Regions from separate parts of the Cohnella boryungensis genome, predicted to be linked through region 3. Evidence: predicted binding sites of a transcription regulator. Region 3 holds the regulator's gene; each other region holds the start of a gene.

Region 1 (5,074 bases), on a different contig from region 3:
CGTCCTGCCTGGCCAGCTCGATCGCGGAACCCGCATCCTCCGCTTGTCCGGTGACGCGCATGTGATACCGTTCCCAATCGATATGTCTGATGATCGCGTTCCGTTGGCGCTCCTCGTCGTCTACTACAAACACTTTAAAGTCCATGTCCGCTACCTCCATGGGAATCGCCCGGCGAAGCTTTAAGGATGCCCTGCTGAGGAATTCGCAATTGAATCGAAGTGCCTGCGCCGGGGGCGCTGCGGATGCCGAGCTCGAACGATTTGCCATAGCGCCTCTTCAACCGTTCGCTCACGTTGTAGATCCCGAAGCCCGCGCGCTGCTCCGCTTCGTTGGCGTTCATCAGCAGCTCCTGCAATTTTTCCGGCGTCATCCCGCAACCGTTATCCGTGATTGTAATGTAAAGCATTTGATCGCGCAATCTGGCCTCGATGGTCAGCTTGCCCCGGCCTCCGGTATGAACGAACGCGTGCAAGCATGCGTTCTCGACGAGGGGCTGCAGCGTAATTTTGACGATTTCGCAGGACAGGGCCTCCTCCTCGACATCGAAATGAGTCGTTAATCTGCCCGGAAATCTCGACTCGTGAATATCCAAGTAGGCGCGAACGTGCTCCAGCTCGTCCCGCAACGGCAGAAGATCGATTCCCCGGTTAAGCGCCAGGCGATAGAACTTGGCCAAGGCATCTACCGTACCGCTAATTTCGGAAGAGCCGACGTCCATGGCCATGCTTTTAACAAGCGCCAGCGTGTTGTACAGAAAGTGAGGATTAATCTGCGCCTGCAGCAGCTTCAGCTTCTCGATCTCGGCCGCGCTCCTGGCCTCGGAGATGTCCTGAAGCGACCTCTCCAATCGGCTGGACATGTTGTTAAACTCTTCTTCGACGTCGGCCAATTCATCGTTGCCGTAGACTTTGACGGTAAGTCCCATGTCGCCGTCCCGCACCCTTTTCATTCTTCGGATCAGCGAATTAAGACGGTTGGACACTTTAAGGCCGAAGCTGGTAAGCACGGAGAACGTCAATAACACGAACACGATGCTGACGGCCAGCGCCGCATTTTGAATCGATCGCAGCTTCTGCCACAGCTCCTCCTGGCTGACGACCGTCATAATCTTCCACCCGAGTCGGTTCGTTTCGTATACGACCATGCTCTGCTTTCCGTTGACCTTCGTCGGATACCAGCCTCGCGGCTCTTTATAGACCCGATTCCATTCCTGGACTTGCCCAATCGTATCGCCCGCCTGCCGATCCATAAAATCGGTCAAGAGGTTCCCCTGCGCATCGGCGACCGCAATCCAGCCTTTTTTGAACTCCAACGGATTGGACAACTGATCGAACAGCGCCCGGTTCGTCACTTCCATATGAATAATGCCGAATTTTTCGTTGGTCAAATAATCCACAAGCCATATGCTCAAATGCAGAGTAGGCTGGCCGCTCTCCCCCCGCTTCTGGAAGTGCCAGTAAAACTGCCGATCGCCTTTCTCCATCTCCGGATACCAGATCTCCGACTCCGCCTTATCCAGATTTAGGATCGTTCCGCCGTCCTCATGCAGGTTGGAATTGTTTTTGTAGAATTGGATTCTCCTCATCGGAAAATACGCCCCGATCCGGTTGACGACCGAGTTGATCTGCTGGATCGCCACGATTTCTTCCTGGAGAGACTGATACGGCTGGATCAGGGCTGTCGTGATTCTAGGATCAAGCGCGATCTGCATCAGAATGTTCTGGTAGCCGATCACCCGGTATTCGATATTCTCGTTCAGCTGGTATGCGACCTTTTCCAGCATCTCTCGGCTTTCCTTTTGAGCAAGGGGCAAACTCGTGGAAAACAAATAATAGCCGAAGACCAGAACCGGAAAGATCAGAAAAAGGATGACGATCACGATTAATTTGTGCAAAAGTCGAACTCTGCGCCAATATTTGAATATCATCCCATCGGCCTCCTTGCGTTGAACGAGGTGTCCGCAGCCCCTTCCCCTTCATGAATTGGAAATATAAGCGGATTCACGCAACGTCTCCATTCTACTCTCCCTAAGAATGCCTGTCTATCCGGGAGAGTCGTTGCGCCATTCTGGAAAACGCTATTCTGTTCAGACTCCGATCGCTATAGTAACATAATATGGTTTTGACGTACTGGCGCTCGTCGGGGAGCTTACAAAGGAATTGAATGAGCGCGGCGCGGCAACGTCTGAGCGAAATTCCATGAGGTTATACGAGCATTATCTTACGTTGCTACGGGCTTCGGTGACCAATCAAAATCGTTACGCGGCATCCGAGATATTGAAAAACAGGTTGAGAAGGACACGTCCAAAGAAGCGCGTTAATTGGTCAGCCGTAGAAAAAAAACGGCCTGCGCTCCGTTGCTCCTTGAAGGAACGAACGAATACGCAAGCCGTTCGGACTCGGCCGTCAAGGCCATGAAGGATTTGAAGCGCGGCAGCTAGGTCAATCGGAGCTTCTCCGACGCCGTCAGCCGCCTGCCTCGAATGTTTATGATCAAGCGTCCTTCTTGCATGCCCCATATCTCATCGGCAAACTTCTCCGCGAGCTCTACCCTATGCAGCGCTGCGACGATCGTCGTGCCTTTCTCATGGCACAGCTTCTTCAAGGTGGCCATCATCTCCTCGGCCGTATGCGGATCCAGACCGGATACGGGCTCGTCCGCCAGCACAAGACGCGCACCGTGGACAAGGGAGCGCGCGATCGCGATCCGTTGGCGCTCGCCGCCGCTCATCTTCTCGACGACCTGCTGGGCCCGTTCCATCAGCCCGACGCTTTCCAGCATGTCCATAGCGCCCATATGATCGTCGCTGCGAACCATACCCGTAACGCGACGCCACAGAGGCGTCTGTTCGGATGCGCCGATCAGCACGTTTTTCAATGCCGATTTGCGTTCGTACAATATCGGCTTCTGCTCCAGGTACGCAATCTGCCTGCGATAGCGCATCTTCGCAAGAAAGCCGGCTTCCATCAAATCCTTGCCGTCTACCCGGTACTCGCCTTCCGTCCAGACTTCCCTGAGCGCAAGCGCCTTCAACAATGCCGATTTGCCGCTTCCGCTTGAGCCCACGACCGCAATGAAGGTGCCGGGCTCAAGCCGTACGTTTACGTGATCCAATATCGTTTTCCCGTCGGGAATTTTCCGAGTTAAACCTGAAACTACGATCATGGCTGTCCTATCCCTTCAATCCAATATAAACCTAGTGTAAGCCATTATGCCATCCCTTGCCATACGAACAAATGTTTGCTATACTAAACACAAGAACATGTGTTCTCAAAATCACATTTCTAAGGTGGGATAATGGATGGTGAATTGCGAGCATCTCCGTTACCTGGAGCCTCAGAGAGGCTCCAGACCGTCTCGGGACTTAACCTTCAAGTTTTACGACAACGGCCAGCTGATCATTGTCGATAACGACTCCGGCAACACCATGAGCCCCCGCGAGTTAACCGGGGGCAGCTACGACTTCTATGTCCGCCAGCGCATTCGGCTGATCAAGCGCGACCTCGCAGAGAAGATTATGAAATACGCGTGAGACGGGCGCACTCAGGGCAGATTTTTATTTATGCCGTTAAGGCTCGGCGGATATCGCCGCATTTTCCGCAGCTGGATTTCCTCCTCGCGCTCTTTGCGCTGTTGAGGCGTTCTGGAATGCGCAGGATGAAGCTCCCCGTTCTTGGCCATTTGTTCTCACCTCCGCCCTTCGGTCCCCGAGGGGCCTATTTGTAGTTTTGGTATTTGCCGTCATTTACAAACCCGTTTTCAATCGCCATAATGAATATAGAACCGACACCGCCTCCGATAAAGAACATAAACACAGGATAGGCTGATGGAGGCCGAACTAAGCATTAGAGTAAGGAGTCAGCTACGAATGAGCCAAACGATTCTGTTCGATCTTGACGATACTTTGATTTATTGCAATAAGTACTTTCATCATATTTTGGACCGCTTCGCCGATCAGATGCTGGAGTGGTTCGGGCCGACCGGAATCGAACGCGAGACGATTACCGCCAAGCAGACCGAGATCGACATTGCCGGCGTCCAGGTATTGGGCTTCAAGAGCGAGCACTTCCCGCAATCCTTCGTCGACACCTATCGCTTTTTTCAGGAATATACCGGACGCACCTTGTCGCAGCTGGAAGTAGACGACCTATGGAAGCTAGGACTGAGCGTCTACGACCTTGAGGTCGAGCCCTATCCCCTTATGGACGAGACGCTGGAGTCGCTTGTCCGGCAAGGCCACGAGCTGCACCTCTATACGGGCGGCGATCCGATCATTCAACGCCGCAAAATCGAGAGCATGAACCTTGAGCGTTATTTCGACGATCGGATTTACGTTCGGCAGCATAAGAACACCGATGCGCTGGAAAATATTTTGTTCGAAGGCCGCTTCGACCGCGCCAACACCTGGATGATCGGCAATTCCATCCGAACCGATGTGCTTCCCGCTCTTCACTGCGGCATTAACGCCGTCTATCTGAAGCGGGAGACGGAATGGACGTACAACGTCATTCCAATCGACGCTCAGCCGAGCGGGGCCCTGCTCACGCTGACAGAGCTGCCCGATGTTCCGCCGGCGATCCACAACTATCTGAAGGAGAGCCTGATGAAGGAGTCGGGCTGAGCCGCACATACGGATAACAAGAAACCGCTGTTTCGCTCATGACGAAACAGCGGTTTCTTATGAAGAGGACTCCCCGGAATTTCGGGGAGTCCTTGTTGTCTATTCGGGAAGTCCGGGCAGCAGCGTCAGCTTTTCGAATATTTTGCGTACGCCCTCCGACCATTTCGGATCCTCGGCATAGGTTTTATTAAACCACCGGAACGGATCGTGGCCTTCCGGCCGACTGGCCGCAAGCTTCACCAGCAGCCGCGAAGCAATTCCGACCGAATCGTGAATATCGGTATTGTATTCCATCCAGCTATGACCGACGTTAAACGGATTGTTCGCGATGCGTTTGGCCTCTTTTCGCGATTTCGGCACAAACCCCTGCTCCTGTCCGGTAATCGCGAACAGAAACAACGGATGGATATCGTATTGCTTCGCCGTCTGCAGAATAGCGCCGAAATAAGGCT
Region 2 (5,074 bases), on a different contig from region 3:
CATTACTGCTCTTTATTATAGCGGCAAGCACAGATGGCCTTGACGGATATATCGCGCGGAAGAGGAAGATCGTAACGAATCTCGGAAAGCTGTTGGATCCGCTGGCCGACAAGCTGCTCATGGCCGCTGTGCTGATTGCATTGGTAGAGATGGGCAAGCTGGGAGCCTGGGTCGCGATCATTATCATCAGCCGCGAATGGGCCGTAACGGGCCTGCGGCAAGTCGCGCTGCTCGAAGGCGCCGTTCTGGCCGCGAGCAAATGGGGAAAATGGAAAACCGCCGTACAGATCACAATGATTATCGTGTTGCTTCTGAACAATTTCCCGTTTAACTTTATCGATCTGCGAATCGATCTTGTCGTCGTGTGGGCGGCCGTGTTAATCACCGTCTATTCGGGCGTCGATTATTTCTTGAAGAACAAAAATCTTATTCCGGTTTCCAAATAAGCGGCTATGCCGCTGACGGAGATCAAACGAGGTGCGGTTGCATGAGAGCAGAGATTATCGCCGTTGGCACGGAACTGCTCCTCGGTCAAATCGTAAACACGAACGCCCAGTATCTGTCGCGCGGTTTGGCAGAGCTGGGCATTGATGTTTATTACCAGACCGTGGTGGGAGACAACAAGGACAGACTGATTCAGGCGATCGGCATCGCGCGGGGAAGAGCGGACCTGCTCGTGTTTACGGGAGGCTTGGGACCCACGCTGGACGATCTCACGAGGGACGCGCTCGCCGAATATCTCGGTAGAGATATCGGTCTGCACGAGCCGACGATGGCCAAGATTATGGATATGTTCTCAAGCCGGGGAGGAGCGTTCATCGAAAGCAACCGGCGGCAAGCTCTCCTCATCGAGGGGGCCGTGCCGTTGCGCAACGATACGGGACTCGCGGTCGGCAATGCTTTGAACGTAGACGGAACGTGTTACTTGCTGTTGCCCGGTCCGCCGAGAGAGATGAAGCCGATGTTCGACAACGACGGCTCCTCTTGGTTGAAGGAGCAACTGGGTCCTGCATTTACGCTTCATTCCGTCATGCTGAAGTTCGCCGGGATTGGAGAATCGAAGCTGGAGGACGTGCTGCTCGATCTTATACAGGCGCAGCAGGACCCCACAATCGCCCCCTATGCGAAGGAGGGCGAGGTCGCGGTTCGCGTGTCCACGAAAGCTGCCGACGCCGGGGAGGCGGCGAGCAAGCTTGAGGCGACGCTGACGGAGATTCGCGGGCGGACGCGGGAGCACCTGTACGCAGAGGAGGATGTTCCTCTTGAAGCGACTGTCGTGCGCCTGCTGACGCAGCAGCAGCGGACGCTCGCACTGGCCGAAAGCTGTACCGGAGGACTGGTGTCGCAGCTCGTGACGACGATTCCGGGAAGCGCGGTAGTCTACAAGGGCGGCGTCGTGTCATACAGCAATGAAGTGAAGATCGGGCAGCTCGGCGTGCCGCAGGCGCTGCTGGAGGGCGCGGAGGCGCCCGGCGCGATCAGCGCCGAGACGGCGATGGCGATGGCGGAGGGCATGCGCGCTGCGGCCGACGCGGACTTTGCCTTGTCGGTGACCGGCAATGCGGGCCCGGCGGCCGCGGAAGACAAGCCCGTAGGCCTCGTCTACGTAGGCTTGGCCGAGCGGGGCCGGGACACTCGCGTAGAGAAGCTGCAGCTTGCGGGCGATCGCGAGGGCATCCGGCTGCGCGCGGCCAAGAGAGCGCTGTATATGCTCTGGCAGTCGCTTTCCGGCCAAGGGCAGCTTTAAGAGGCGCGAGGCGGACGGATAGGGGGAGCCAAGGGGCGGTCGAGTGCGAGCGGGATCGGGAGTTGCCGCGCTCCGTGCGATAGACTTGCTCGCTATCCCGTCTGCTCAGGAGGCTTGGGCGGGGCGTCAGAACGTGCCTGTTCGTCTGTCGCGCATCAATCGCGCCTTCAGTTGCAAGAGCTTTTTGCCACTATCCCCTATGCTCAGGAAACGGCCCAGAGCGCAAGGGTGAACAAGGACAGAGCTTGGGCAAATAGCATAAGGGATACGGATTTGAGAATGTGACAAAAGGTTGTCGAGACTTGTCAATTTGTACGGGCTGTGTTAAAGTTTACTAGAAAGTTGCGGAAGAACCGTAGCGAAGACTACTTTGCTGCGGTTCTTTTTTAATAAAAAAATCGAACAAATGTTCTCAAAATGCTTGGCAAACGCTTGGAAAAACGGTATGATAAAACTATCAAAAGATAAGGATGTGGGTGTGTTGTCGGATCGTCGCGCCGCATTGGACATGGCCTTGCGCCAGATCGAGAAGCAGTTCGGTAAGGGCTCAGTTATGAAATTGGGAGAGAGCGCCTCGCGTGCCGTCGAGTCGGTTTCCAGCGGAGTTCTGGCGCTGGATATCGCCCTTGGCATAGGCGGTTATCCGCGCGGGCGGATTATAGAGGTTTACGGACCGGAGTCTTCCGGTAAAACGACGGTGTCGCTTCATGCCATCGCGGAAGTGCAGCGCGGCGGCGGGACGGCGGCGTTTATCGATGCGGAGCATGCGCTGGATCCGACTTACGCAAGAAGTCTGGGCGTGAACATCGACGAATTGCTGCTCTCCCAGCCGGATACGGGAGAACAGGCGCTGGAGATTGCGGAAGCGCTCGTGCGCAGCGGCGCGGTCGATATTATCGTCGTGGACTCCGTTGCCGCCCTTGTGCCGAAAGCGGAGATCGAGGGCGACATGGGTGATTCCTTCGTCGGCCTTCAGGCGCGTCTGATGTCGCAGGCGATGCGCAAGCTGTCCGGGGCGATCAGCAAGTCGAAGTGTCTGGCGGTGTTCATCAACCAGTTGCGTGAGAAGGTCGGCGTCATGTTTGGCAATCCGGAGGTTACGCCGGGCGGCCGGGCGTTGAAGTTCTATGCGAGCGTGCGTCTGGACGTGCGGCGCGTGGAAGCGATCAAGCAAGGCAACGACGTTGTCGGCAACCGTACCAAGATCAAGGTCGTGAAGAATAAGGTGGCTCCGCCGTTCAAGCAGGCGGAGGTAGACATCATGTACGGAGAGGGAATCTCCAGATTCGGGAGCATCATCGACATCGGCGCGGAACAGGATATCGTTCAGAAGAGCGGCGCGTGGTTCTCCTACAACAGCGAGCGTCTGGGTCAAGGGCGCGAGAACGCGAAGCAGTACTTGAAGGACAACCCGGAAATTGCCGACAAGATCGAAAACCAAATTCGCGAAGCGCTGCTGAATTCGTCCGTCGTAGCAAGCCAAACGGCTTCCTTTTCCGCAGAAGAGGACGAGGATGACGAGGAGTTCACTGAAGAGGATTAATCGTCGGTTACGACATCATATCGCAGGAAACGCGGAAGGCGGCAGATGATGCCGCCTTTCTCGTTTTTGTACTGGAGGGACTTGCAGGTGGATCATGCCAAAGTGGATAAGCTTCTTGGCATTCCGGCAGGAGGTGCTGTTGTTGTAGGGATAGAAGCGCATCCGAAAAAACCGCATATGTACAAAATTGCCTTGCGGTTCAATGCTCGGGAGGAGAACGGCAGTAGCTGTTCTGATCCGGGGGGCGAGGGCGAGAACTGGAATGCGGAAGTGGATGCCTTGATCTCCGGGGCAAAGTCGGCCAAGGAAGCTGAGGAAACGGTGCTCACCGTGCACGAGGATACGCTGGTGAGCGGTCGTTTGCTGAAGGGGAAGCTTCTTTCGGCGGAAGAAGTAGAGGTGTTGCGGCAGGATGAGCTGAAGGAGGATGCCTATCGGTCCGCTCTGCTGATGCTGGAGCGCAGGGCAAGGACAAAGGCGGAGCTCGTGCAAGCGCTCAAGCGCAAAGGCTACGCGGAGGAGATTGCGTCAGCGTGCGTGGCGCGTTTGCAACAGCGGCGGCTGGTCGACGATTCGGCTTTCGCCAGACGGTTCGCCGAGCAGCGAGCGACCGGCCAGCGCAAGGGACGCCTGCTAATTCGACAGGAGCTCCTGCAAAGAGGCGTGGAGCGTCACGATGTGGATCGCGCGCTGAACGAGCTCGACGCAGGGACAGAGCGGGAATCGGCTCTCGCAATGGCGCGCAAGCGCTGGCCGAGTCTTAAAGGGAATGACAGGGAACGCAAGCATAAGCTGATGGGGGCGTTGCTGCGCAGGGGGTTCCCGTCGGAAGTCGTGAGAGCGGCGGTACAGCAGGCCGCGGCGGATTCCGGGAGACGGGATTTGGACGAGGATGACGACGGAGATTCCTTCCACGATTCGTATGCCATGGACGATTAAGGAAATCTAATGACGGGGAATATAAGATCGATCTGGACGTTGCTTGACAATCTAATTTGGCAAAAGATAAAATGATTTTGTATTCTATCTTCGCATTCCGACCGCTTTTCCTTCCAAGAAGCGATTCGGAGCCTATTTTTTCGACTCTTTTTGTTTTGTTCACACGTTATCAAACGGTTTGGAGACCGGAAAGTCAATTGAATAAGTATCCCCAAGCGGTTGCCTTGGTGATGCAACGAGGAGGTGAAAGACCATGATGGCTGCATGGATCTGGATCTTGATCATTCTCGTTGTTGGCGTCCTTTGCTTTGGGATCGGTTATGTCGTACGCAAATCCATTGCGGAAGCCAAAATCTCTAGTGCCGAAGCTGCCGCCGTTCAGATTGTTGAAGCTGCCAAGAAGGAAGCGGAAGCCGTACGCAAAGAAACGGTGCTGGAAGCCAAAGACGAGGTGCACAAGCTCCGTAACGAAGCGGAACGCGATATTCGCGAGCGCCGCAACGAAATTCAACGCCTAGAAAGGCGGTTGCTGCAGAAGGAAGAGTCGCTGGACCGCAAGCTTGAAGCGTTGGAACGCAAAGAGGAGCAAGTCGCCAACAAAGAGAAGCGGATCGAGGAAGTCCAGGATCAGATTGAATTGCTGCATAAGCAACAAATCAATGAGTTGGAGCGAATCTCCAATTTGACGACAGAAGATGCGAAGCAGCTCATTCTGTCGAGCGTTGAACAGGAAGTGCGCCATGAAACGGCGCAAATGATTAAGGAAATCGAGCATCAGGCAAAAGAAGAGGGCGACAAGAAAGCGCGCGACATCATCTCTCTTGCCATTCAGCGTTGCGCCGCGG
Region 3 (5,074 bases):
CTGACCGACCTGACCGCCCGCCAAATTCGTTATTACGAGCAGCACGAACTCATTCAGCCGGCCCGCACGGACGGCAACCAGCGCTTATTTTCCTTTAATGACGTCGAACGGTTGATGGAGATCAAATCGTTGATCGAGAAGGGCGTCAACATTGCGGGAATCAAGCAGGTGATGAATCCGGTCGGACAGGATGAGAACGATGGAACGATTATCAACGAAGTCTCTGAGGTCAAGAGACGGGAGATGAGCGATTCCCAGCTGCACCGGATGCTGAAGCAGCAATTGATGCAAGGCAAGCGTCCCGGTCAGGTATCTTTGATTCAAGGGGAGCTTTCCCGTTTTTTCAAGAACAAATAAGTTGATGACATGCTTAGGAGGCTGACATGACCTACACTCGCGAAGATATTACCCGAATCGCCAAGGAACAGAACGTTCGTTTTATTCGACTGCAATTTACAGATCTGCTCGGTTCGATCAAGAACGTGGAAATTCCGGTAAGTCAACTGGAGAAGGCGCTCGACAACAAGATGATGTTCGACGGCTCCTCCATTGAGGGCTACGTGCGTATCGAGGAATCGGATATGTATCTGTATCCGGATCTGAGCACGTGGGTCGTTTTCCCTTGGGTGACCGAGAACCGGGTTGCTCGTCTGATTTGCGATATTTACATGCCGGACGGCACGCCTTTCGCCGGCGATCCTCGCGGCATATTGAAGCGCGCGCTGGAAGAGGCCGAGCAGATGGGCTTCACGACGATGAACGTCGGTCCGGAGCCGGAATTCTTCCTATTCCAAACGGATGACAAGGGTAACCCGACGATGGAACTGAACGATCAGGGCGGATACTTTGACTTGGCGCCTACGGATCTTGGCGAGAACTGCCGTCGCGACATCGTTCTGATGCTCGAAGAGATGGGCTTCGAGATTGAAGCCTCCCATCACGAGGTAGCGCCGGGGCAGCACGAGATCGACTTCAAATACGCTTCCGCCATTAAAGCGGCGGATCAGATCCAAACGTTCAAGCTTGTCGTCAAAACGATCGCCCGTCAGCACGGATTGCATGCCACGTTCATGCCTAAGCCACTGTTCGGGATGAACGGATCGGGCATGCACTGCCACCAGTCTCTGTTCCGGGGGAACGAGAACGCGTTCTACGATCCGAACGACAAGCTTGGCTTGAGCAACATCGCCCGTCATTATATGGCCGGCATTCTCAAGCACGCGCGCGGCATCGCGGCCATTACGAATCCGACCGTGAACTCGTACAAGCGTCTTGTACCGGGCTATGAGGCTCCTTGTTATGTCGCCTGGTCCGCAAGCAATCGCAGTCCGATGATTCGGATTCCGGCCTCCCGCGGACTCAGCACACGCGTAGAGGTGCGTAACCCTGATCCTGCGGCCAATCCGTACTTGGCGCTGGCCGTTATGCTCAAAGCGGGTCTGGACGGCATCAACAACAAGCTTCCTACTCCGGCTCCGGTGGATCGCAACATCTACGTGATGAGCGAGGAAGAGCGTTTGGACGAAGGCATTCCAAGCTTGCCGATCAATCTTAAGGAAGCCTTGTCGGAGCTTCTCCGCGATGACGTCATCTGCGAAGCGCTCGGCGATCATGCGCTCAGTCACTTCTACGAGCTGAAAGAAATCGAGTGGGATATGTACCGCACGCAAGTCCACCAGTGGGAACGCGATCAATATTTGACGATGTACTAATAAACAGAACGACCGATCAGGCATTTAGCCGGAATCGGTCGTTTTTTTGTTGCAATTGGACAGCAAGCAGGAGGCGATAGCTCGGATTGAGATCAATGGATGATGAGGAGCTTCATCCTCCCGCTAAAGTTTACTAGAGTGAATAAGAAAGAGCTGCCCATAACGTTACTTGTGGGCAGCTCCCGTAGTTGTAAGAAAAGTCGCGTCACATGAATGAGCGAATCAAGCCGATGACCTTGCCGAGGATGCTGACGTTAGGCAAACGAATCGCTTCCATGCTCTCGTTCTCCGGCTGAAGGCGAATATGATCGCGTTCCTTGTAGAACGTCTTGACCGTAGCTTCGTTGTCCTCGGTCATCGCGACCACGATATCGCCGTTCACAGCGGTCGGCTGCTGGCGCACAATGACGTAGTCGCCATCGTGGATGCCGGCTTCAATCATACTGTTGCCGGTGACAGAAAGCATGAACACAGGTTGATCTCCGACCATGCTGTGAGGCAGAGGGTAATATTCTTCGATATTCTCCGTCGCTGTGATCGGCATGCCCGCCGTCACCTTGCCGACAAGAGGAACGGGACGGACGGAAGCGGCAACCCGATAAGGAGAATCGTCTTCGAACCCGAGAATTTCAATTGCGCGAGGTTTGGTCGGATCGCGGCGAATGAGACCCTTCTTCTCCAGACGGTCCAAATGACCGTGAACGGTTGAACTGGAGGCCAGGCCTACCGCTTCGCCTATCTCGCGTACGGATGGGGGATAACCTTTGTCTCTGACTTCGTTCTTGATAAATTCAAGAATGGAATTCTGGCGATTGGACATCTTGGACACGCCAAACCCTCCCTATGTATTCGCTCATAATGAAAAAATTATAGCACAGAACTCCGGTTCGCACAAACATTCGTTCTAGAGAACAAACGTTCTCAAAATCGTTGACACGGACATATGTTCGTGTTAAGATGAATCCAGAGCAAATCAGAACAAATGTTTGGGTGGGTGAGCGTTATGGTGCATATGTGGATATCCGCAGGAATTGCTCCTGCTGCCGCGCTTCGTAATCCTTCGGTTTCCGTACGGAATACGCGAGGAACTGCTGTTATGAAGAATTGGAAGATGGCCAAGACGCTGTTTCTGATCTGTTCTTTTTTGATCCTGTTCAGCGGGTTTACGCTTGTACATACGTTTGCGTCCGCCTCGGGCGAGCCTTCTCCGGCATCTAGCGAAGAGCTCGTCATATCGGTGGAAAGCGGAGATACGCTGTGGTCGATCGCGCGGACACACAAGAATCCGGCTCTTGACACCCGTCAGGCGGTTGAAGCCATATCGGAACGCAACAGACTTGCTTCCCCATTGATTCAGAGCGGACAAGAGCTGATTATCCCTGCGAAATTATTGCCCTGATCGGGTTTATACATATTGGAGAAGGCCGGGGTTTCCGGTCTTCTTTTTGCTGTGGAGCTTTTCTTGACAAGCTATCAGAGGTAATGGCAAAGTAGAGAGGATGCGAAAAAGGGAGTGAGACACCGATGGAGATGGATCAATTGATTAATCGTATTAATGAATTGTCCCGCAAAAACAAATCCGGGGGCTTGAACGAACAAGAGCTTGCAGAACGCGATAGCCTTCGCAAACAATATCTTTCGATCTTCAAACGGAATTTCCGCGACGAGCTTGAACGAATCGAGATCGTCGACGAGGAACCGCCGATGAAACACTAAGGAGTATCCGAGCCTCCTTCGCTATGCTTCGCCAGGAGCTCGGAGACGCGACACCGCTTGATCTTAGAGGGGCGAACATGACGAGACATCTAAGCTTGTCATTCGCCAGATTAAATAAGGAGGAAGCTCTATGTCCCGGTCTTGGGAGCGCAAAGTGTCAAAAAACCAGAAAGAGATCAATAAACGAAGGAAAAAGGAAGGCAAGCAAGGAATCGGCTCCGCCAAACCTCAGATTGATCGTTTTCAAGGTCGCAACTATGTCGTGCCGAGCTTGCTGCTTCTTCTCATTCTGTTCTACATCGTATTGTCCCAGCCTTGGTCGGACAAATTCCTTCAGGATCCTACGCTGTTCTGGGTTACGATCAGCTGTTACATCCTGCTCGGCGTTTTCTATTATTTCCGTCGTCCTTATTTGGCTGTGAGCCGGGATGCTCTGGAAACTCGGAAATTCACCGGATACAAAACGATGCGTCCGTCTGATATTCGCAAGATCGTCATTCAGCCGGGTTATGTCATCATTGAATCGGTCAAAGGCGCGAACTGGGTTTTCTCCCGAGTGCTGAACCGTTATCCGATCAGCCGCATGGCGGAAAGACTGAAGGTATTCTCCGAGCTGCACCGCATTGAGATGGAAGTCAAAACAAAGTGAGGCGTTAAGAAGATGTCGATTAAAGCGGTACTATTCGATCTGGACGATACATTGCTATGGGACGATCGCAGCGTTAGCGAGGCCTTCAAGGCGACCTGCCGTTATGGCGCAGAGGCGACGGGGCTTGACGAGGATGAGCTGGAAGCCTCCGTACGCAAGGAAGCTCGAGCCCTATACGAAACGTATGAGACGTTCGGCTTCACGCAGATGATCGGAATCAATCCATTCGAGGCGCTGTGGGGCAGGTTCGAACGCGGAGAGCATCCGATGTTCCGCAAGCTGCAGGAGCTCGCGCCAGCTTATCGCGAAGGCGCCTGGACCAAAGGCTTAGCCGCGCTGGGCATAGACAATCCCGGACTTGGGCTGCAGTTGGCGGAAATGTTCCCGGCACAGCGGCGCAAGCTGAAATATGTCTACGATGAAACGTTTGCCCTTCTGGACGAGTTGAAGCAATCCTACAAGCTGCTGCTGCTTACGAACGGCTCGCCCGATCTTCAGCAGGAGAAGCTGGACGGGGTGCCCGAACTGATTCCTTATTTCGACGCGATCGTCATCTCCGGCAACTACGGGGAGGGCAAGCCCTCCTCCAAACTGTTCGCCCATGCCATGGAGCAAATCGGGATCACGGCGGAAGATGGCGTCATGGTCGGCGACAAGCTGACGACCGACATTCTCGGCGCGAATCGGATCGGCATGACCTCCGTATGGATCAACCGTCATGACATTGTTCGCAGCGACGAGATTATCCCGGCCTATGAAATCAAGAGCTTGTCAGAGCTGCCGGAGCTGTTAAAATCCCTGTCTTAAGCGTTTGAGAAGTATTCGGCAATCATCTCTAATAATAATGAAAAGAAGCTCCTCGCGCTTAAGTGGCGGGGAGCTTCTCTTGCGGAAGCCTGATTATTTAACGAATGAAGGATCCTCGTAAGGATCGGCTACCCAGCCAGCCGGCTCGATGAACAGGCGAACGGCAACGATAGCTTTGTTGTCCATCAAC

What was found. Region 3 encodes LexA, which represses DNA repair genes until DNA is damaged. Its sites were predicted from a motif close to CGAACATATGTTCG; they were not measured.
Region 1: ACFO1S_RS23845 (phosphonate ABC transporter ATP-binding protein) is a predicted target of LexA. The motif match lies at 3,231-3,244, and genes of this name have one in related genera.
Region 2: recA (recombinase RecA) is a predicted target of LexA. The motif match lies at 2,147-2,160, and genes of this name have one in related genera.

Annotation. Positions count from the first base shown of each region.
Region 1 covers NZ_JBHSED010000065.1:20,248-25,321, reverse strand. The annotation lists gene ACFO1S_RS23855 (response regulator) at 1-145, opposite strand, end outside; gene ACFO1S_RS23850 (sensor histidine kinase) at 135-1,928, opposite strand; gene ACFO1S_RS23845 (phosphonate ABC transporter ATP-binding protein) at 2,438-3,166, opposite strand; gene ACFO1S_RS23840 (hypothetical protein) at 3,303-3,533, shown strand; gene ACFO1S_RS23835 (hypothetical protein) at 3,545-3,682, opposite strand; gene ACFO1S_RS23830 (HAD family hydrolase) at 3,870-4,622, shown strand; gene ACFO1S_RS23825 (glucosaminidase domain-containing protein) at 4,722-5,074, opposite strand, start outside.
Region 2 covers NZ_JBHSED010000074.1:177,515-182,588, reverse strand. The annotation lists gene pgsA (CDP-diacylglycerol--glycerol-3-phosphate 3-phosphatidyltransferase) at 1-446, shown strand, start outside; gene ACFO1S_RS28215 (competence/damage-inducible protein A) at 488-1,747, shown strand; gene recA (recombinase RecA) at 2,229-3,290, shown strand; gene ACFO1S_RS28205 (regulatory protein RecX) at 3,378-4,229, shown strand; gene rny (ribonuclease Y) at 4,483-5,074, shown strand, end outside.
Region 3 covers NZ_JBHSED010000032.1:55,536-60,609, reverse strand. The annotation lists gene ACFO1S_RS15055 (MerR family transcriptional regulator) at 1-357, shown strand, start outside; gene glnA (type I glutamate--ammonia ligase) at 384-1,712, shown strand; gene lexA (transcriptional repressor LexA) at 1,918-2,541, opposite strand; gene ACFO1S_RS15040 (LysM peptidoglycan-binding domain-containing protein) at 2,809-3,111, shown strand; gene ACFO1S_RS15035 (DUF896 domain-containing protein) at 3,237-3,428, shown strand; gene ACFO1S_RS15030 (hypothetical protein) at 3,559-4,077, shown strand; gene ACFO1S_RS15025 (HAD family hydrolase) at 4,090-4,884, shown strand; gene ACFO1S_RS15020 (1,2-dihydroxy-3-keto-5-methylthiopentene dioxygenase) at 4,978-5,074, opposite strand, start outside.